4 regions of the Streptomyces sp. NPDC032822 genome follow, and region 2 is predicted to be linked to each of the others. Evidence: riboswitches for the same ligand, from Rfam matches in the RefSeq annotation. Region 2 holds a riboswitch; each other region holds the start of a gene.

Region 1 (5,209 bases), on a different contig from region 2:
GCTACGCGATCTCGCTCACGGCGTACGTCGTCCGGGAACTTCGCCGACCGTCCGCACGCTTGCATACAGTGGCAGGACCGGCAGGAAAACCGCGGTTTCAGCGACCGCGACCGCGATCGAAGGGACGTACATGCCCATGGGTCACACGGCCACAGCGCAGGCAGGCTCCGGCGGACTGACAGCGACCGAGCACCGTCTGGCCAACGGCCTGCGCGTGGTGCTCTCCGAGGACCATCTGACCCCGGTCGCCGCGGTGTGTCTCTGGTACGACGTCGGCTCGCGCCACGAAGTCAAGGGTCGTACCGGCCTTGCTCACCTTTTCGAGCACCTCATGTTCCAGGGCTCCGGCCAGGTCAAGGGCAACGGCCACTTCGAACTGGTCCAGGGCGCGGGCGGCTCGCTCAACGGCACCACCAGCTTCGAGCGGACCAACTACTTCGAGACCATGCCGACCCATCAGCTGGAGCTCGCCCTCTGGCTGGAGGCCGACCGCATGGGCTCGTTGCTGGCCGCCCTGGACGACGAGTCGATGGAGAACCAGCGGGACGTCGTCAAGAACGAGCGCAGGCAGCGCTACGACAACGTCCCCTACGGCACGGCGTTCGAGAGGCTCACCGCCCTCGCCTACCCGGAGGGCCACCCCTACCACCACACCCCGATCGGCTCGATGGCCGACCTGGACGCGGCCACCCTGGAGGACGCCCGCGCGTTCTTCCGCACGTACTACGCGCCGGGCAACGCCGTGCTGTCGGTGGTCGGCGACATCGACCCGGAGCAGACGCTCGCCTGGATCGAGAAGTACTTCGGGTCCATCGCCGCGCACGACGGCAAGCCCGCGCCCCGCGACGGCGCGCTGCCCGACGTCATGGGCGGCGAACTGCGCGAGATCATCGAGGAAGAGGTCCCCGCGCGCGCGTTGATGGCCGCCTACCGGCTCCCGGAGGACGGCACGCGCGCGTGCGACGCGGCGGACCTGGCGCTCACCGTCCTCGGTGGCGGCGAGTCGTCCCGCATCTACAACCGGCTCGTGCGGCGCGACCGTACGGCGGTGGCGGCCGGCTTCGGCCTGCTGCGGCTGGCCGGTGCGCCCTCCCTGGGCTGGCTGGACGTGAAGACCTCCGGTGACGTCGAGGTGCCGGTCATCGAGGCCGCCATCGACGAGGAGCTCGCCCGGTTCGCCGAGGAGGGCCCCTCCGCCGAGGAAATGGAGCGCGCCCAGGCCCAGTTGGAGCGCGAGTGGCTGGACCGGCTCGGCACGGTCGCGGGCCGCGCCGACGAACTGTGCCGCTACGCCGTGCTGTTCGGCGACCCGCAGCTCGCCCTGACCGCCGTACAGCGCGTGCTGGACGTGACGGCCCAGGAGGTCCAGGACGTGGCGAAGGCCCGCCTGCGCCCCGACAACCGCGCGGTGCTCGTCTACGAGCCGACCGCTCCCGAAACCCCCGCCGACCAGGACGAGAACGAGGAGGCGGCCCGGTGACCGAGCTCGCCACGATGGAATTCCACCCCCAGCCGCAGGCCGGCGAGGCCAGGCCCTGGGCCTTCCCGGCGCCCGAGCGCGGCACGCTCGACAACGGCCTGACGGTCCTGCGCTGCCACCGCCCCGGCCAGCAGGTCGTCGCCGTGGAGGTGCTCCTGGACGCGCCTCTGGAGGCCGAGCCGACCGACCTGGACGGCGTCGGCACGATCATGGCGCGGGCCTTCTCCGAGGGCACCGACAAGCACTCCGCCGAGGACTTCGCCGCCGAGCTGGAGCGCTGCGGCGCCACCCTCGACGCGCACGCCGACCACCCCGGCGTACGGCTCTCCCTCGAAGTCCCGGCCTCGCGCCTGGCCAAGGCGCTCGGTCTGCTGGCCGACGCCCTGAGGGCACCCGCGTTCGCGGACAGCGAGGTCGAGCGGCTGGTCCGCAACCGCCTGGACGAGATCCCGCACGAGCTGGCCAACCCGTCCCGGCGGGCCGCCAAGGAGCTCTCCAAGGAACTGTTCCCGGTGACCTCGCGCATGTCGAGGCCGCGCCAGGGCACCGAGGAGACGGTCGAGAACATCGACTCCGCGGCCGTACGCGCCTTCTACGAGAAGCATGTGCGCCCCGCCACCGCCACCGTGGTGGTCGTCGGCGACCTCACCGACATCGACCTGGACGCGCTGCTCGGCGACACCCTCGGCGCCTGGACCGGCTCCTGGGCCGAGCCCCGCCCCGTGCCTCCGGTGACCGCCGACGACACCGGGCGGGTCGTGATCGTGGACCGCCCCGGAGCCGTCCAGACACAGCTGCTGATCGGCCGTATCGGCCCCGACCGGCACGACCGCGTGTGGCCCGCGCAGGTGCTCGGCACGTACTGCCTGGGCGGCACCCTCACCTCCCGCCTGGACCGGGTCCTGCGCGAGGAGAAGGGCTACACCTACGGCGTCCGGGCGTTCGGGCAGGTCATGCGCTCCGCCGCGCCTTCTCCCGGAGGGCCCACCGGTGCCGCGATGCTCGCCATCAGCGGCTCCATCGACACGCCGAACACGGGACCCGCTCTGCAGGACCTGTGGACGGTGCTCCGCACGCTCGCCGAAGGGGGCCTCACCGACGCCGAGCGCGATGTCGCCGTGCAGAACCTCGTCGGGGTGGCACCGCTGAAGTACGAGACCGCGGCGGCCGTCGCGGGCACGCTGGCCGACCAGGTCGAGCAGCACCTGCCGGACGACTTCCAGGCCACGCTGTACCAGCAGCTCGCGGCGACCGGCACCGTCGAGGCCACCGCGGCGGCCGTGAGCGCCTTCCCGGTGGACCGCCTGGTGACCGTGCTGGTGGGTGACGCGGCGCAGATCAAGGAGCCCGTCGAGGCCCTCGGCATCGGCGAAGTCACCGTCGTGACCGCCGAATAGCGGCACGCGCGCGGGGGGCCCTGGTGACCAAAGAGTCACCAGGGCCCCTTTATGCCCGAATTGGGGGAGAGGCTGCCTGTCTGCCCTGTGGTATGCGCTACAAAAGACATGATCCGTTTGGGGATTGAAAGTTGTCACGTTTAGCGTCATCCGGGCTGTCCGTCAGACACCGCGCCGCACCCGTGGCACCGGACAGTCATCGCCGAGTCCCCGCATGGCGCGAGCCAGGGGAGCCGGGGACCCACACCACAAGTCCCTGGGGTGAATCGGACGCCCGCGCGCACCGCGAGGGGGTCCGTAGGAGACCTTCCTGCTCCGAACCCGTCAGCTAACCCGGTAGGCGAGAAGGAAGGAAAGGACCAGCCACTACATGGCGTTCACCTGCGCCACCGGGAAGCACCGTCGTCCCGGCCGGATCAAGCGCTCCACCGCCCGCGCCGCGGGCGTCGCGGCCCTCACCACCACCGGCGTCATCGGCACGCTGGCCGCCCCGGCACTCGCCGCCGAGCCCGCCGTCGAACAGACCGGTCTCATACCCGTCCTCACCGTCGGCGACACGGTCGCCGACCAGATCGACGCCCAGGCCGCCGCGCAGAAGCAGGCCGCCGAGGTGGCCGAAGCGAAGCGGAAGGCCGAGGAGGCCGCACGCGAGAAGGCGGCCGCCGAGGCCAAGAAGGAGCGCGAGGCCAAGGAGCGCGCCGCCCGTGAGGCCGAGCGCAAGCGCCTCAACTCCTATGTCTCGCCGATCTCCGGCTCCTACGTCTCGACCGGCTACAAGACCGGTGGCGCCGTCTGGTCCTCCGGCAGCCACACCGGCGTCGACTTCCACGCCTCCAGCGGCACCTCGGTCCACGCGGTCGGCTCCGGCACGGTCGTCGAGGCCGGCTGGGGCGGGTCGTACGGCAACAACGTCGTGATCAAGATGAACGACGGCACCTACACCCAGTACGGCCACCTGTCGTCCCTCGGTGTCTCCGTCGGCCAGTCGGTCACCCCGGGGCAGCAGATCGGCCTCTCCGGAGCCACCGGCAACGTCACCGGGCCGCACCTGCACTTCGAGGCCCGCACGACCGCGGACTACGGCTCGGACATCGACCCCGTCTCCTACCTCCGCTCGCACGGTGTGAACGTCTGACGACTCACGGCCCGCATCCCGAAGCCCCGGCTCCCCGAGCCGGGGCTTTCGGCGTTTCAGGAGGGTGTCTGTCCAAAAAATATCCATGGATTCCGGTCCGCCATCGGAAATTCCCGCTGATTGCAATAGAGTCACCGAACACACGTCAATCGTCGACGTTTCACGGGGATTAAAGCGGAGGTCGGTCATGCGTATTCCGGCGCACTCGGTATGCACGGCGATCCGGGACGACATCGTCGCGGGTGTCTACGAGCGCGGCAGCCGGCTCACCGAGGAACTGCTCGCGCGCCGCTACGGCGTCTCGCGCGTCCCCGTCCGGGAGGCCCTGCGCACGCTGGAGGCGGAGGGCTTCGTGGTGACCCGGCGGCACGCGGGCGCGTGCGTCGCGGAACCCACCGAGCAGGAGGGTGCCGACCTGCTGGAGATGCGGATGCTCCTGGAGCCGCTCGGCGCCTCCCGGGCCGCCCAGCGGCGCACCGAGGCCCATCTCAAGGTGCTGCGCGGCCTGGTCCGGCTGGGCCAGGAGCGGGCCAGGCGGGGCAACAGCGAGGATCTGCGCTCCTTGGGGGGCTGGTTCCACGAGACGCTGGCGCAGTCCTCCGGCAGTGCCGCGATGACCGCGATGCTGACCCAGCTGCGCCACAAGATCGCCTGGATGTACACGGTGGACGCGCCGTCCAACCCCGTGGAGTCCTGGGCGGAGCACGGCGCGATCGTGGACGCGGTGGCGCGTGGCGACAGCGAACGCGCGCGAGCGCTCACGGCGCTGCACACGGAGCGCGCGACGGCGGTCCACCGGCTGCGGTTCGCCGGCGGCGGGGAACGGCCGGAGCGTGTGAGGAACTCGCAACATCCCGTAAACATGACGAGCCTGCGGCATTAACACGGGCGCCGTATACAAAGAGGGGTTAATTCGCGGGGGATTATTTCTGCTGCCCGTCGGACGGAAATGCGAAGGGCTCGCCCGGATCATTCGGACGAGCCCTTCAATGCAATCGGAAATCGGATGCTCAGACGGTTTCGGGAAGCTCCTCAAGGCCTTCCGAGACCAGCTTCGCCAGACGGTCGAGGGCCGCGTCGGCACCCTCGGCGTAGGAGGCGAGGACGATCTCCTCGCCGCCCTGGGCGCCCAGACCGAGGACGGCCAGCATGGAGGCCGCGTTGACGGGGTTGCCGTCGGCCTTGGAGATCGTCACC
Region 2 (5,209 bases):
GGCCGCCATCGTCGCCCCCGTCAGGCTCCGGCCATCCTCGTCGCGGCCGGGGTGACCGGCTCCGCCATCGCGATCCCCCTGCTCGGCGCCACCGGTGCGAGCGCGGCGACCGGCACCACCTGGGACCAGGTGGCGAACTGCGAGACGGACGGTTCCTGGAGCGCGAACAACGGCGACGGGTACTACGGCGGGCTGCACATCACCCAGAAGGACTGGGAGGAGTACGGCGGCCTCGACTTCGCCTCGCGTGCCGACCAGGCCAGCCGTAACCAGCAGATCTCGGTCGCCGAGAAGATCCTCGCGGACCAGGGCGTCGGCTACTGGTCCACCTGCGGTCTGCTCAACGGCCTCAGCAAGGACTCCGCGTCGGCCGACGTCGACACGGGCGTGGCGGACGGCGGCACGTCGGACGACAGTGAATCCGACTCGTCCGGCCTGTCGAATTCCTCCGGGTCGTCGGGGGACGCGTCCTCGGACGGTTCTTCGGGCACCTCCGCTTCGCCCACACCGTCCGATTCCAGCAGCGAGTCGGGCGTATCGGGTGAGGGTGACAACTCCGCCAAGTCCGGCACATCGTCCGATTCCGGCTCGGGGTCCGAAGGGTCGCGGGACTCGCAGAGTCCACAGGAATCCGACAGTGCCTCCACAGGTACGACGAAACAGGACGACTCGGACAACTCCTGGCTGGAGGGCGGCTCTTCGGCCCTCGTCGACACCGGATCCCCCAGCGCCGGCAAGCACCGCGGCGGCAGTGCCGACGAGACCGCCACCGACAGCGCCGCGGGCGCGACCGGCGGCACCTCCAGTGGCCGTCACGCCGCCGGTGCGGACTCGTACACGATCCGCGCCGGAGACACTCTCGCGTCCATCGCCGACTCCCTTGACCTCCCGGGCGGGTGGAGCGCGCTGTACGCGGAGAACAGGCAGGCCATCGGTTCGGACCCGAGCGTCATCGTGCCCGGTCAGACCCTCTCTCTCGGTGCCGAATCGGGCGAAAACTAGCGGGAGTTAGCGACACACTTCACACTGAATGTCCGCTTTCGCGAAAGTGTGGGATGAGTCTCAGAAGCCCTGATCGTCTTTGAAATTCCGCGGATCGCGTGGCTACGGTCGGGACCGCTCGCCAACACGAGCCCCGGCCACCGCAACGCCGAATCCTGCCAGCGGCGGCCCGGGAACAGTCGTCGCGTAATGCGCCGTAGGCAGGAGCGGGGGACCCAAGGTAAGTGCCGGGCCCAGCAGTCGAGGCAACTCGCGGCTGGAACCGGCTTGGGGTGAAGCCGCGCACCGAGAGGTGCGCGGCCGGGCAACTCAACCGGCCCGAACCCGACAGCTCACCTCGTAGGCGTCGGTGAGGGGATCCACCATGCTGTTTTCCGGCAAGGGCAAGCACCGCCGTCCGTCCAAGGCCACCCGGGCCGCCGCGATCGCCGGTGTCACCGGTGTCGCCATCGCCGCTCCGCTGATGGCGACCGGCAGCGCCTCCGCCGCCACCGCCTCCGAGTGGGACACCGTCGCCCAGTGCGAGTCCGGCGGTGACTGGTCCATCAACACCGGCAACGGCTACTTCGGTGGTCTGCAGTTCTCCGCCTCCACCTGGGCCGCGTACGGCGGCACGCAGTACGCCTCGCAGGCCAACCAGGCCTCCAAGGCGCAGCAGATAGCCGTGGCCGAGAAGGTGCTCGCCTCCCAGGGCAAGGGCGCCTGGCCCTCCTGCGGTGTGGGCCTGTCGAGCTCCGCCTACAACGGCGGCTCCGGCACGTCGTCGAACAGCTCGGGCAACTCCAGCGGCTCGAACAGCTCCAGCGGCTCCTCGGAGAGCGGCAGCCGTTCCTCCGAGCAGCCGGCGTCCCGCTCCGAGGACCGTCCGGCCGCGAAGAAGACCGTCACCACCCCGACCGGCAAGAAGGTCAAGAAGGGTGACGGCGAGTACAAGGTCGTCACCGGCGACACCCTCAGCTCCATCGCCGAGGAGCACGACGTCAAGGGCGGCTGGGCGAAGCTGTTCAAGCTGAACAAGGACATCGTCGAGGTCGCCGACCTCATCTACCCGGGCCAGCAGCTGCACCTGAAGTGACGGCCGAGCCGCGCGCGCTGACATCCGGCTCGTAGCTGAACCACAGCGCCCTCTCATCCGTGGACTCCATAGTGGAGGCCTCGTGAGGGCCACCCCCGTCCCCACGGGCTCCCCGCTCCGGTGCGTCATCCCCCGTACGCACCGGAGCGGGGTTTTTCTGTGGGCGCCCGACGGGGCTTTTCCATGTCCGTTGCCCGGAGCTTTTTGTTCCGTTCGGAAACAATTTACTCTCGGTTCTGCCCAAGGGGTGGGAGACCGGATGGCCGATCCCCCCGAGGCGGTTAGGCTCATCCCGCAGGGCCGAGAAAAGCTCTGCGTACCCGCGTCACATCCCAGAAGGAGATGCTCGTGCCGTCCATCGACGTCGTCGTAGCCCGGGAAATCCTCGACTCGCGAGGCAACCCCACCGTCGAGGTCGAGGTCGGCCTCGATGACGGCAGCACCGGCCGTGCCGCCGTCCCGTCCGGCGCCTCCACGGGCGCCTTCGAGGCCATCGAGCTTCGCGACGGTGACCCCAACCGCTACCTCGGCAAGGGCGTGGAGAAGGCCGTCCTCGCCGTCATCGAGCAGATCGGCCCGGAGCTCGTCGGCTACGACGCCACCGAGCAGCGCCTGATCGACCAGGCGATGTTCGACCTGGACGCCACCGACAACAAGGGCTCGCTCGGCGCCAACGCCATCCTCGGCGTCTCCCTCGCCGTCGCCCACGCCGCCTCCGAGGCCAGCGACCTCCCCCTCTTCCGCTACCTGGGCGGCCCGAACGCGCACCTGCTGCCCGTTCCGATGATGAACATCCTCAACGGCGGATCCCACGCGGACTCCAACGTCGACATCCAGGAGTTCATGATCGCCCCGATCGGCGCGGAGTCCTTCTCCGAGGCGCTGCGCTGGGGTGCGGAGATCTACCACACCCTCAAGAAGGTGCTGAAGACCAAGGGCCTGTCCACCGGTCTCGGCGACGAGGGCGGCTTCGCGCCGAACCTGGAGTCCAACCGCGCCGCGCTCGACCTCATCATCGAGGCCATCAAGCAGGCCGGCTACGTCCCCGGTGAGCAGATCGGCCTCGCGCTCGACGTCGCCGCGTCCGAGTTCTACAAGGACGGCAAGTACGAGTTCGAGGGCAAGTCCCGCACGGCCGCCGAGATGACCGAGTACTACGAGGAGCTCGTCTCCGCGTACCCGCTCATCTCCATCGAGGACCCGCTGTACGAGGACGACTGGGACGGCTGGAAGACCATCACCGACAAGCTGGGCGACAAGGTCCAGATCGTCGGCGACGACCTCTTCGTCACCAACCCGGAGCGCCTCGCCCGCGGCATCGAAGAGGGTTCGGCCAACGCCCTGCTCGTCAAGGTGAACCAGATCGGCTCGCTGACCGAGACCCTGGACGCCGTCGAGATGGCCCAGCGCAACGGCTTCAAGTGCATGATGTCCCACCGCTCCGGCGAGACCGAGGACGTCACCATCGCCGACCTCGCCGTCGCCGTGAACTGCGGCCAGATCAAGACCGGCGCCCCGGCCCGTTCGGACCGCGTCGCCAAGTACAACCAGCTGCTGCGCATCGAGGAGATCCTCGACGACGCCGCGGTGTACGCCGGCCGCAGCGCGTTCCCCCGCTTCCGCGGCTGACACCCTCTGTAGGCAGCGTCGTACGTACGTCCCCGTACTCGGTCCCGTACCGTGTGCGGGGACGTCCGCACGTGGAAGGGGAGGCGGAGAGCCGATGGCCGTGAAAGACCGCGACCGTTTCTCCACCGCGACCAGGATCAAACTGCTCGGCGAGCAGACCGCGGCCCGTGTCTACCGCTCCCAGACGAAGCGGCAGGCCCGCCGCTCCCGGCTCACCGGCCGGGCCGCACTCCTCGCCCTGGTCCTGTGCACGCTGGTCGTGGCGCTGGCCTATCCCATAAGGCAGTACGTCTCCCAGCGCGCCGAGATCTCCGATCTCCAGCAGGAGCAGGAGCAGGCCCGGCAGCGGGTCGAGCAACTGCGCGACCTCAAGGCGCGCTGGCAGGACGACACGTACGCGGAACAGCAGATCCGGCAGCGGCTGCACTACGTGATGCCGGGGGAGACGGGCTTCATCGTCGTCGACCCGGACGCGGCCAAGCAGTCGCGCACCGACCTCGGGGCGGCCGACCGCCCCTGGTACGCGAACGTCTGGGACGGCGTGGACAAGTCCGACGCCTCCGACCGGTGATCCGCCGGTGACGAGCCCAGCCCGGTGATCCGCCCAGTGATCCGACCAGTGAACTGACCGACAGACGGTCAGCCGGCCAGATAGAAAGACAGGCATGCACACGCCCCCGCCGACCACCCCGCGCACCGAGCCCACCGACGCGGACGTCGAGGCCTTCAAGCAGCAGCTCGGACGCCCGCCGCGCGGACTGCGCGCCATCGCGCACCGCTGCCCCTGCGGGCAGCCGGACGTCGTCGAGACGGCCCCTCGCCTCCCCGACGGCACGCCCTTCCCGACGACGTACTACCTGACGTGTCCCCGCGCCGCCTCGGCGATCGGCACGCTGGAGGCGAACGGCGTCATGAAGGAGATGACGGAGCGGCTGCGGACCGACCCGGAACTCGCTGCCGCGTACCGCGCCGCGCACGAGGACTACCTCGCGCGCCGTGACGCCATCGAGGTACTGGAGGGCTTCCCGAGCGCGGGCGGCATGCCGGACCGGGTGAAGTGCCTGCACGTCCTGGTGGGCCACTCCCTGGCAGCGGGCCCGGGCGTGAACCCGCTGGGCGACGAGGCGATCGAGATGCTGCCGGAGTGGTGGCGCAAGGGCGCGTGCGTGACCGCCGAGCAGGCCGAGCAGACGGAGACGGCCGAAAACGTCGAGCAGGTCGAGAAGGCCGAGCAGGTAGAGAAGGTGGACGACAAGTGACCCGGGTCGCCGCCGTCGACTGCGGTACGAACTCGATCCGGCTCCTCGTCGCCGACGCGGACCCCGCGACGGGCGAACTGGTCGATCTGGACCGCCGTATGACGATCGTCCGCCTCGGACAGGGAGTCGACCGCACCGGACGGCTCGCCCCCGAGGCGCTGGAGCGGACCTTCGCCGCCTGCCGCGAGTACGCGGCGGTCATCAAGGAGCACGGCGCCGAACGTCTGCGTTTCGTGGCCACCTC
Region 3 (5,209 bases), on a different contig from region 2:
TGGCGCAGTACGAGGCGTACGCGACATCGCTGGCGTTCCTGCGACACCGGGGCCGACTGGGCCGGGCGGACGCCGACTTCCTGGTCCGGGAACGGGAGTTGCTGGCGGAGCTGTGGTGGCGGCGGGAGGTGGCACGTCCGGCGCTGGACCACGCGGCCCGGGCGACGGCACCCCCGGTGGCCGTGGCCGCGCCGCCCTGGCCGGTGTACGGGGTGTACGGCTACCCGGCGACGACACCGGCGTACCCGACAGCAACGCCGTACCCCTACAACCCGTACCGGACCTGACCGAAAACCTCAGGCACAAAAGACATGACCACCATGAAATGCACGAAAGACCGGCGGCCCTGACACCGGGGGGATGATGTCAGGGCCGCCGGGCACAGAGGGGCCGACCCTGGCCCCCCTTCCCAACCTTGGACTACCTCAGGGGTTGAGCCCCTTGCTGCGCAGCCACGCCATCGGGTCGATGCCCGACGAGTCGCTGCTGCCGGCGTGGACCTCAAGGTGCAGGTGCGCACCGGTCACGTTCCCCGTGGCGCCCACGCGGCCGATCACGTCACCGGTGGCGACCTTCTGGCCGACACTGACGCTGATCGACGACTGGTGGGCGAACCAGAGCTCGGTGCCGTCGTCGAGGGTGAGGACGGTCTTGTAGCCGTACGACCCGTCCCAGCCGGCCTGCGTGATCGTGCCGGAGTGCACGGCCTTGATGAGGGTACCCGTGGGCGCGGCGAAGTCGAGGCCCGTGTGGTAGCCGGAGGACCACAGGGAGCCGGCCTGACCGAAGGTGGAGGTGATCGTGTACGACGAGGTCGGCAGGGTGAACTGCTTGGCCAGCTGGACCAGGCGCGCGGCCTCGGCCTTCTTGTCGGCCTCTTCCTTCGCCTTCTTCTTCGCGGCGGCGGCCTTGTCCTTGGCCGCCTTCTCCGCCTTGGCGACCGCCTCGGCGGCCTGCTTCTCGGCGGCGGCAGCGGCCTGGGCGGCGGCCTTGGTCTCGGCCTGGTCCTGCTGCTGCTCGGCCTGGGCCATGATCCGGGCGCGCAGCACCTCGCCAGCGTCGGATCCGCTCTCCTCGGTATCGGCGGAGACCGTGCCGACGCTGCTGAGCGCGGTGGTGTCCTCGGCGGAGCCCGAGTCGTCGGAGATCAGGGAGCCCACGTTGGGCAGGTCGGGGATGGAGATCGACACCGGCGGCTTGCCGGTCTGCGCGCTGGCCATGCCGCCCGCGCCGACTGCGGCTATGACACCGACGCCGAGGACGGTGGAGCTGCGGGCGAGACCGCCACGCTGCTTGGCCACGCGGTGCCGGCCACGAACGGGGCGGAGGGACTCCTCGGTGGGATTCCACTCCGTCCAGGGGCCCTCGTCGGTGCGATAGGTGCCGTAGCCGAAGGTCTCGCTGTCACGCTGGCCCGGCACGAACGGGGCTTCTGGGGCAGGCGGGTTGGACGCCACGTGGGCGTGCTCCTTTCCTTCCTTCTCGCCTACCGGGTTAGCTGACGGGTTCGGAGCAGGAAGGTCTCCTACGCGCGTATACCGGCCGTGGTTCCACGGTGGCATCCGCGCGATTCACCCCAAGTAGTGGTTCCCCGGTTCCTTGCAGGATTCGGCGCGTGAGCACGGAGCCGTCTCTTGTGACGGCTGGGACGACCGCGCTGCGTTATCGAACGTTAATAGACCCGGGGCCTCGATTCCAAGCTGTTCCACTTGATCATTAAGCTTTCCGCCGGGAACTTACGGCCCATGACCGGCGAAAAACGGGCGAGTTGACCGAACCTCAGCACCTTCACAGCGATTGACAGGATGTCAGCTGCGATGCGGAGGGCACTCACCCGGTCACCTTCCGTCATTCCAACGGGAGAGCCGGACACACCAAAGGCCGGAACCCATTTCTGGATTCCGGCCTTTGGCCTTCAGTAGCGGGGACAGGATTTGAACCTGCGACCTCTGGGTTATGAGCCCAGCGAGCTACCGAGCTGCTCCACCCCGCGTCGTTGTGACTCCAGTGTACGCCATTCGCGGGACGTCGTTCACCACGGTGTCAGCCACCCGGATTGCCGGCGTGCGTGAGCGTCTCCCAGGACACGAACAGGTCGTCGGTACCGGCGGGCCGGTGTTCCTCGGCGAGCTTGTGCGCGACCGGGACATCGACGTCGAGCCGGTCCTCCAGGTGGTTGAGGGCGACCTCCAGGTCCGGTCCCATCGTCCGCTCCACCTTCCCGCCGCACAGCCAGAGGGGCGCGGACTCGCCGGCCTGGTAACGGGAGTGGAAGTCGAGGGTCACCGCCAGCCGGTCCTTGACCTCGCCGTACAGGTCGACGCCCTGGTGCCAGGCGGTCTCGGCGACGTGGGCGGTGGCGGCGATCGAGTAGCCGACGTGCTTGAAGTTGCGGCAGGTCTCCTGGGAGATGCCGTCCTTGTACGTCGCCTGCCCGAACCAGTAGGCCGTCAGCTTCTGCGCGTTGTCGTTGCTCGAACCGGGCGGGGTGAGTGGGACGCCGCCGTCCTTCTCCAGGTAGAAGTAGGCGGGTACGCGCTCCCGGAAGCGTTCCAGGGCGTGGCCGAAGGCCGCGTGGTCGTCGAGGAAGACGGCGATGCCGATGGCCGCGTCCGTCATCACGAGGTCCCAGTTGCCGTTGAAGTCCGGGACCTTCTTGGTGACTTCGGGCAGATAGACGTTCCGCAGCATTCCCTCGAACCGCCGTACCCGGTCCGCCGGCCACCCGCCCCCCGGCGTGTGCCGCACGATCTCGGCGGCCCGCGCCCAGGTCGCCCCGGCCCAGCCCGTCTGCAGCCCGGCGTTCTCCTCCGTGTGCCGTCTCATCGTCGCGGACCAGGCGTCCATGATCTCCCTGGCCTTCACCGCGTGCTGCGGCTTGCCGGTGACGCTGAACAGCAGGGCCTGCGTGTACGCGGCGATGGCGTCCTCGCGCTCCTCCACGCAGCCGTGCCCGGCCTTGTCGCCGGCGGGGCAGGCGACGGTGGCGTACGGCTGGGCCCGGTACTTGTACGCCCCGTACTTGCTGTCCCGCATGCCCAGGTACGCCTTCAGCCACGGCTGCTTCCCCGCGGTCACGTTCTCCCGTACGACGTCCAGCTGTGCCTTGCTCACGAGCACGCCGGGGTGGGTGAACGCGGCGTCGGGGGGCAGGGCCCTGGCCATCGTGCGGGTACCCGTGTCGGTTGCTCCGCAGGACGCGAGAAGTCCCGTGAGCAGGGTCACGGAAAGGAGCGTCACCGTACGTCTGCGGGCAGACCTCATTGCCACCTCCGCGGGGGTCGTGTCGGACCGGGTCCTTTCGCAGGGTGACCTGCCCCACCCCGAACCCGCAGCATCTGTTGAGCCAATCGGCCCCCGCGCCGAGCCCCGTACCCCACCCACCTCGACCACCCAACAAGCCCCCACCCCTGGAGGCTCCACCCCCAGACCCCCAAGCCCCCGCCCACCCACCACCCGACTCGGCAGGCCGAGAAGTCGCCGTCGCCCCGACCCGATCGGTCGAGAAGTGGCCGTCGCCCCGACCCGGTAGACCGAGAAGTCGCCGTCGCCCCGACCCGGCCGGTCGAGAAGTGGCCCTCGCCCCGACCCGGTCGGTCGAGAAGTGACTGTCGTCATGACTCAGTCGGTCGAGAGATGGCCGTCGGCCCGGCATCGATGATCGGGAGGCGGGGGGGCGTAGTCCATTGTCTCGATGGGGCGTCAGGGGCGTACGGCGAGAAGGGGACGTGTCGGGGGGTGTTCGCCCGCAGGGGCGGCGCGGGAGGTGCCGGTTCCCTTTTGAGGAACGGATTCCGCGCCGTTCCGAGGACGGACACCCCCCGGCGCGGCCCCGACCCCACCCCACCCCACCCCACCCCACCCCAACGGAAACCGTCAGCGCAGCAGATGGCGGTTGGGGGCCTTCGCCTGGGTCGCGTGTTCCGGGAGTACGACGACCTGCACGCCCGCCGCCGTCAGCAGACCGTTCCCGTCGGCGTCCGAGACGAACGTGTCGGGCTCGCGCCACGCCGTCACGACCCGGCGTACGCCCGCGGACAGGATGAGCCGGGCGCAGGACGCGGGGCGGGACGCGCGGTGGGCGCAGGGTTCCAGGCTGCTGTAGACCGTGGCGGAGGCCAGCCGCCGGTCGTCCGGCGCGATCTTCGCAAGGGCCGCCTCCTCGGCGTGGACGACAGGGTCGTCCCCCTCCCGGGAGTGGCCGCGGGCCAGCTCGGTGCCGTCGGCCGCCACGACCACCGCGCCCACGCTGAAGGCCGTGGCCGAGGGCGGACACGCGGCGGCCAGTTCACAGGCGAGCGCCAGCCAGCGGTGATCGGCGGCGGAGGCCGCGCCACCGACACCGGGCGCCGTGGGTTCGTAGCGCATCAGGACGACGTCGCCGATCTGCCGGGTCTCGACCAGCCGGAGGCGTCCCCCCTGGTAGGGGCCAGGCCCGAAGAGCCGGGGCGCGTCCTCGTCCCCCACGAACAGCGGGGCCAGCACCAGCTGAAGCTCGTCGGCGAGCCCCTGCCGGAGCAACTGGGTGTGGATCCGCCCGCCGCCCTCGACCATCAAGCGCCGCACCCCGCGGACCTCGTGCAGGTGCTCCAGCAGCCGGCCCCAGTCGACCTCGCCCCCCAGCGGGACCACATCCGCCGCCAGCCCCAGCGCCCGCGCCCGCTCGGCCCCCTTGTCCGTCGTGTAGACGACCTTCTCGCCCCCCGTGTGCCAGAAGTTCGCCGCCGGATCCAGGTCTCCCGACCCGCTGACCGTGACCTTGAGCGGGTACTCCGGCCTGCCCCCGGCCACCCGCCCCGCCCGCCGCTCCGCCGAGTTGACGAGCAGCCGCGGGTTGTCGGCCCGGATGGTCCCCGCCCCGACGAGGATCGCGTCGACGGACGCCCGCACCTCGTCGACCCGGTCGAAGTCGGCCGGGCCGGACAGGAGCAGGCGCTCGGGGCCGGTGTCGTCCAGGTAGCCGTCGAGGGAGACGGCGGCGGAGAGGAGAACGTACGGGTGGGGCATCGGTGCGATCCCTCTCTTGGTTCAAGTTTGAAACAAACCTACACTGGGGGCATGACGACTCGCTGGCTCACGCCGAAGGAGCAGCGCGCCTGGCGCGCGTACATCGCCGCGACGCAGCTCCTGGAGGACGCGATCGACCGGCAGCTCCAGCAGGAGGCCGGCATGCCGCACCTCTACTACTCCATCCTCGCCTACCTCTCCG
Region 4 (5,209 bases), on a different contig from region 2:
CGGGTCGCCGGTCGCCCCGAGTCGCGACTGGTCCTCCGCCGGCAGCCGGGTCAGCAGTCGGCGGGCCGCGTCCAGTTTGCCGTTGATCGTCTTCTTGTGGCGCTTCAGCTCCGCCTGGTGGGACTTCAGGGAGGCCAGCTCGATGTGTGCGGCGCCGCGCAACTGCTCGATCTCCCGCAGCTCTTTACGGACCCGGGCGACCGACGAGGCCTGGCGGTTGCCGGCCCGTTCGGCGAACTCGGCACCGTCCAGGTACCGGTCGGGGTCCTGGGAGAGGGCGAGGTGCAGCGCGGGGTCGAGACCGCCGTCACGGTACTGCGCCGCCGCCATCGAACCCAGCGCGTCCCGCGCCGAGTTGAGGTTCTCCGTCTTGCGTGCCGCCTGGTCCCGCAGGGTCGCGAGCCGGGTCTCGGCCCCCTCCGCCTTCTCCTTCGCGCCGTTGTACCGCTCGGTGGCGACCTCCGCCTCCTGGTAGAGCTTGTCCACCTTGGCCTTGACCTGGGCCGGGGTGAGCTGCGGCTCGGCGTGTCCGATCCCGTCGAAGCCGGTCGCGGTCGCCGCGCCCGCGAGGGCGATCGTCGCCGCCGTGCGGGCCCTGGTACCGACGACCGGGCGTAGCCGGGGTTTGCGGTGCGCTGCCACGTGGACTGCACGTCCTTTCGTACGACCGCCGTGTTCGGCATGTCCGTCATGCTCGTCGTGTCCGTACGAACGCCAAGTCGGGGAGCGGGCGTACGGCCGCCCGGAGGCGGTCACACGTCCGGCGGCGGCCCGCACAGGGGAGCGGACCGCCGCCGGATCTTTTCGGCGGTGGTGGCCGACTGCCGCCCCTGGCCCGGGCGGCGGTGGGGAGCCGGTCACCTGACGAGGACGCTAAACCTGACGGTGACGGTGCGGTAACGCGATGTGCGGAAGTTCCTCCAGCTGGCCACCGCGTGACCGCATGTGATCGTGATCCGTCGCCGGAGCCGTCGGCTTCGTGCAGGGGGATGACCGATGTGCCGAATCCTCACCCCTGGGGGCAGTGGGGTGCTAGGGGCCGCATATATGCAAGATCCGAGCGAGCGGGGGAAGCGGGTGGAGCGAGCAAGGGTGGGGCGCGGTGGAGTGGGTCGGTGTCAGGGGGGCGGGCCCGTCTGACTAGGCTCCGGCCTCATGGACGTACTCATCCATCTCTTCGTCGGCCTGCACATCGTCGGCATCGCCTCGCTGCTCGGCGGATTCCTCACCCAGATGAAGGCGATGGGCCGCGGCACCGCCCGCTTCGTCCCGGCGATGCTGCACGGCGCGCTGACGATGCTGGTCACCGGCGCGATCCTGGTCGGCCTCAACCAGGCCGACGACCAGCCCGTCGACAACATCAAGATCGGCGTGAAGCTGGCCCTGCTGATCGTGGTCCTCGGGCTCGTCTACGTGAAGCGGGACGACGAGAAAGTGGACAAGGGCCTGTTCGGCCTGGTGGGTCTGCTGACCACGGCGAACATCTTCATCGCCGTGCTGTGGACCTGACCCCGGCCGCGGCGACCGCCCAGGCCAGGCCAGGTCGAGCACGAGCAGGGTGACCGCCCTCGCACGCTCATGGGGCGATGCCAGGGAGCGCCGTGCGTCCCCCGAGGAGGACGCGCACGCGCGCGTGCCGGCTTTTTCGTCCCTACGCGCGCGTGGCTGCGTCTTGCGTGCCTACGCGCGCGCCTCGCGTCCCCGGCCCCGCCTCAGGCCGGCCGTACCACCCGGTAGATCGAGGACTCCCCGTCGTAGTAGACCGACTCCTCGCGGACGTACGTGCCCGGCTTCGGGGCGTGGATCATCATGCCGTTGCCGATGTAGATGCCGACATGGCTGATGTCGTCGTAGAAGAAGACGAGGTCGCCGGGCCGGGCGGCGGAGAGGGAGACCGTGGTGCCGGCGTCGACCTGGTCGTAGGTGGTGCGGGGGAGGGTGACGCCGGCGGCCTTCCAGGCGGCCTGGGTGAGGCCGGAGCAGTCGTACGAGCCGGGGCCGGTGGCGCCCCAGACGTACGGCTTGCCGATCTGGGCGCGGGCGTAGGCGAGCGTCTTCGCGGCCTTGGCGGCGTACGAGGCGTCCGGGACCGTGTCGGACGACGAGCTCGACGAGCCGGTACCGGTGTCCTGCCGGGCGGTGGCCGCCTGCTCCCGGGCCTTCTGGTCCGCCGCCTGCTGCCGCGCCAGCTCGGCCGCCTTGCGCGTGGCCTCCCGCTGCTTCTCCTGCTCGATCGCCGCGAGCCGGGCCTTCTCCTCGGCGGTCAGCTGAGACAGCAGCGCGCGGGCGTCGGCGAGCTTCTTCTGGACGGTGGCCTTGGAGGTCTTCAGGTCGCCCTGCGCCTTGGTGAGCGTCTCCAGGCTCTCCGTGGCCTCCCGGCGCTTCTCCATCGTCGCGGACCGCTCGGTGACGTAGTCGTCGACCGCGCCCTTCTGACGATTGGTCAGCCGGCCCATCAGCTGGGTCTGGTCGAAGTAGTCCTGAGGGGAGTCCGCGAGCAGGAAGGTCGCCGTGTCGGGGGTGGAGGCACCGTTGCGGTACTGGGCCGCGGCGAACGAACCGAGTTCCTCACGCGCCTCGTTGAGACCCTGGGTGCGTTCGGCGACGTCGTCGAGGAGGGTGTCGACGCGCTTGCGCTGCTTCGCGGTCTTCTCCTGGGCCGCGTTGTACTTGTCGGTCGCCGACTCCGCCTGGCGGTACAGGTCGCCGACCTTCTTCTCGACCTCTTCGAGGCTCGGTTTGTCATCGGCGGCCGGGGCGGCGTTGGCCGTCTGGGACAGCAGGGCAACGGAGGTGAGGGCGGCCGTGGCGAGGGCCGGGGTCCGTATGCCTGCTACGCGCGTACCCGAAGGACGCGACTTGCGGTGCGACGCCAAGGGAGGCGACTCCTTCCACGTTCCGCCTACCGAGTTAGCTGTCGGGTTCGGGCGGATTGGTCGGGAAGGTGTGCCCTACGGCCGTTCCCTGAAGGGAAGTCGGGCCGATTCACCCCAAGTTCGGTGGGTCCCCGGCTCCGGGCGCACGGCGGCGCGTCGGACTCGGCGGAGGCCGTGCGGCCCGGCGACGTTCGCCGGGAGGGGTCGTACGGCCTGCCTCGAACGGTAGCCAACGGGTGTGGTCCCTGTGAAGGATGATGTTCGATATGCCCGATACATTTTCGTGACCTTCGGTCAGGTCGCCGGGTGTCGCGACCCGTCCGCCCTGGTCGGTCGCCGAACGTGAGGGGCGCGTTCCGAAGGGTGAGGGGTGCGTCGGGCGGACGGTTTTCCCGGGGCGGGGGTGGGGTGTCAGTGGGGAGCCCTAGACTCGGAGAGCGATGAGCAGCCTCTTTGACGACAGCTTCCTGGCGAACCTCCAGGCCCCTCGGACCCACTCCGGTGAGCACGAGGAAGAACACCCGCCACCGCCCGAGGACGATCACGTTCCGGAGCCGGTTCCGGACGATCTGTTCGGCGGGAAGTTCGACGTGCCCCCGGACCGGGACGCCTACTACCGCGACGGCGCCCCACGCCCGGCGATCGACCCGGCCGCGCTCCTGGACGGGCTGAACGAGAACCAGAGGGCCGCGGTCGTGCACCACGGCACCCCGCTGCTCATCGTGGCCGGCGCCGGCTCCGGCAAGACCCGGGTGCTCACCCACCGCATCGCCCACCTGCTGGGCGCGCGGAACGTGCATCCGGGACAGATCCTCGCGATCACCTTCACCAACAAGGCCGCGGGCGAGATGAAGGAGCGCGTCGAGCAGCTCGTCGGCCCGCGCGCGAACGCGATGTGGGTGATGACCTTCCACAGCGCGTGCGTGCGCATCCTGCGGCGGGAGTCCAAGCAGCTCGGCTTCACCTCGTCGTTCTCGATCTACGACGGCGCCGACTCCAAGCGCCTCATGGCCCTGGTCTGCCGCGACCTGGACCTCGACCCCAAGCGCTTCCCGCCCAAGTCCTTCAGCGCCAAGATCAGCAACCTGAAGAACGAGCTGATCGACGAGGAGGACTTCGCCGCCCAGGCCGCCGACGGCTTCGAGAAGACCCTCGCCCAGGCCTACGCCATGTACCAGTCCCGTCTCCGCGAGGCCAACGCCCTCGACTTCGACGACCTGATCATGACGACGGTCAACCTGCTGCGCGCCTTCCCGGAGGTCGCCCAGCACTACCGCCGCCGCTTCCGGCACGTCATGGTCGACGAGTACCAGGACACCAACCACGCCCAGTACGCGCTGGTCAAGGAGCTCGTGGGCACCTCCGAGCACCCGGTGGACGTACCGCCGAGCGAGCACGACCTGCCGCCCGCCGAACTCTGCGTCGTGGGCGACGCCGACCAGTCGATCTACGCCTTCCGCGGCGCGACCATCCGCAACATCCTCCAGTTCGAGGAGGACTACCCGGACGCGACGACGATCCTCCTGGAGCAGAACTACCGCTCCACGCAGACCATCCTGACCGCCGCCAACGCGGTCATCGAGCGCAACGAGTCCCGCCGCCCCAAGAACCTGTGGACCAACGCGGGCGCGGGCGCGCGCATCACCGGCTATGTCGCCGACACCGAGCACGACGAGGCACAGTTCGTCGCCGAGGAGATAGACCGACTGACCGACGCGGGCGACGCGAAGGCCGGCGACGTCGCCGTCTTCTACCGCACGAACGCCCAGTCCCGTGTCTTCGAGGAGATCTTCATCCGCGTAGGCCTGCCCTACAAGGTCGTCGGCGGTGTCCGCTTCTACGAGCGCAAGGAGGTCCGGGACGTCCTGGCCTACCTGCGGGTGCTGGCCAACCCGGAGGACTCCGTCCCGATGCGGCGGATCCTGAACGTCCCCAAGCGGGGCATCGGGGAGCGCGCCGAGGCGATGATCGACGCCCTGTCCCAGCGGGAGAAGATCAGCTTCCCGCAGGCGCTGCGGCGCGTGGACGAGGCGTACGGCATGGCGTCGCGTTCGACCAACGCCGTCAAGAAGTTCAACACGCTGATGGAGGACCTCCGTACGATCGTCGAGTCCGGCGCGGGCCCGGCGACCGTCCTGGAAGCGGTCCTCGAACGCACCGGCTACCTCGCCGAGTTGCAGGCCTCCACCGACCCGCAGGACGAGACCCGGATCGAGAACCTCCAGGAACTCGCCGCGGTGGCCCTGGAGTTCGAGCAGGAGAGCCGTGAAGCGGCCGAGACCGAGACACCGGCAGGGCTGGCCGCCTTCCTGGAGCGGGTCGCGCTCGTCGCC

Evidence for each region. Region 2 has a riboswitch for cyclic di-AMP ahead of ACZ5VD_RS18630 (transglycosylase family protein). Riboswitches for the same ligand answer to the same signal wherever they lie in the genome.
Region 1: linked by a shared signal. The riboswitch ahead of ACZ5VD_RS39730 (M23 family metallopeptidase) and the one ahead of ACZ5VD_RS18630 (transglycosylase family protein) in region 2 are both predicted to bind cyclic di-AMP.
Region 3: linked by a shared signal. The riboswitch ahead of ACZ5VD_RS12510 (M23 family metallopeptidase) and the one ahead of ACZ5VD_RS18630 (transglycosylase family protein) in region 2 are both predicted to bind cyclic di-AMP.
Region 4: linked by a shared signal. The riboswitch ahead of ACZ5VD_RS28115 (C40 family peptidase) and the one ahead of ACZ5VD_RS18630 (transglycosylase family protein) in region 2 are both predicted to bind cyclic di-AMP.

Annotation. Positions count from the first base shown of each region.
Region 1 covers NZ_JBVIOL010000026.1:29,621-34,829, reverse strand. Annotated here, with positions in the region: gene ACZ5VD_RS39740 (M16 family metallopeptidase) at 131-1,480, shown strand; gene ACZ5VD_RS39735 (M16 family metallopeptidase) at 1,477-2,877, shown strand; cyclic di-AMP (ydaO/yuaA leader) riboswitch at 3,068-3,234, shown strand; gene ACZ5VD_RS39730 (M23 family metallopeptidase) at 3,248-4,012, shown strand; gene ACZ5VD_RS39725 (GntR family transcriptional regulator) at 4,200-4,895, shown strand; gene ACZ5VD_RS39720 (HPr family phosphocarrier protein) at 5,023-5,209, opposite strand, start outside.
Region 2 covers NZ_JBVIOL010000006.1:120,971-126,179, reverse strand. Annotated here, with positions in the region: gene ACZ5VD_RS18635 (transglycosylase family protein) at 1-1,002, shown strand, start outside; cyclic di-AMP (ydaO/yuaA leader) riboswitch at 1,185-1,363, shown strand; gene ACZ5VD_RS18630 (transglycosylase family protein) at 1,367-2,077, shown strand; gene eno (phosphopyruvate hydratase) at 2,420-3,706, shown strand; gene ACZ5VD_RS18620 (FtsB family cell division protein) at 3,801-4,277, shown strand; gene ACZ5VD_RS18615 (DUF501 domain-containing protein) at 4,372-4,965, shown strand; gene ACZ5VD_RS18610 (Ppx/GppA phosphatase family protein) at 4,962-5,209, shown strand, end outside.
Region 3 covers NZ_JBVIOL010000004.1:21,166-26,374, forward strand. Annotated here, with positions in the region: gene ACZ5VD_RS12505 (PrsW family intramembrane metalloprotease) at 1-287, shown strand, start outside; gene ACZ5VD_RS12510 (M23 family metallopeptidase) at 426-1,457, opposite strand; cyclic di-AMP (ydaO/yuaA leader) riboswitch at 1,469-1,624, opposite strand; tRNA gene ACZ5VD_RS12515 (tRNA-Met) at 1,920-1,993, opposite strand; gene ACZ5VD_RS12520 (alginate lyase family protein) at 2,044-3,264, opposite strand; gene ACZ5VD_RS12525 (dihydrofolate reductase family protein) at 3,877-5,007, opposite strand; gene ACZ5VD_RS12530 (MarR family winged helix-turn-helix transcriptional regulator) at 5,059-5,209, shown strand, end outside.
Region 4 covers NZ_JBVIOL010000010.1:305,008-310,216, forward strand. Annotated here, with positions in the region: gene ACZ5VD_RS28105 (C40 family peptidase) at 1-642, opposite strand, end outside; gene ACZ5VD_RS28110 (hypothetical protein) at 1,156-1,509, shown strand; gene ACZ5VD_RS28115 (C40 family peptidase) at 1,713-2,876, opposite strand; cyclic di-AMP (ydaO/yuaA leader) riboswitch at 2,885-3,054, opposite strand; gene pcrA (DNA helicase PcrA) at 3,317-5,209, shown strand, end outside.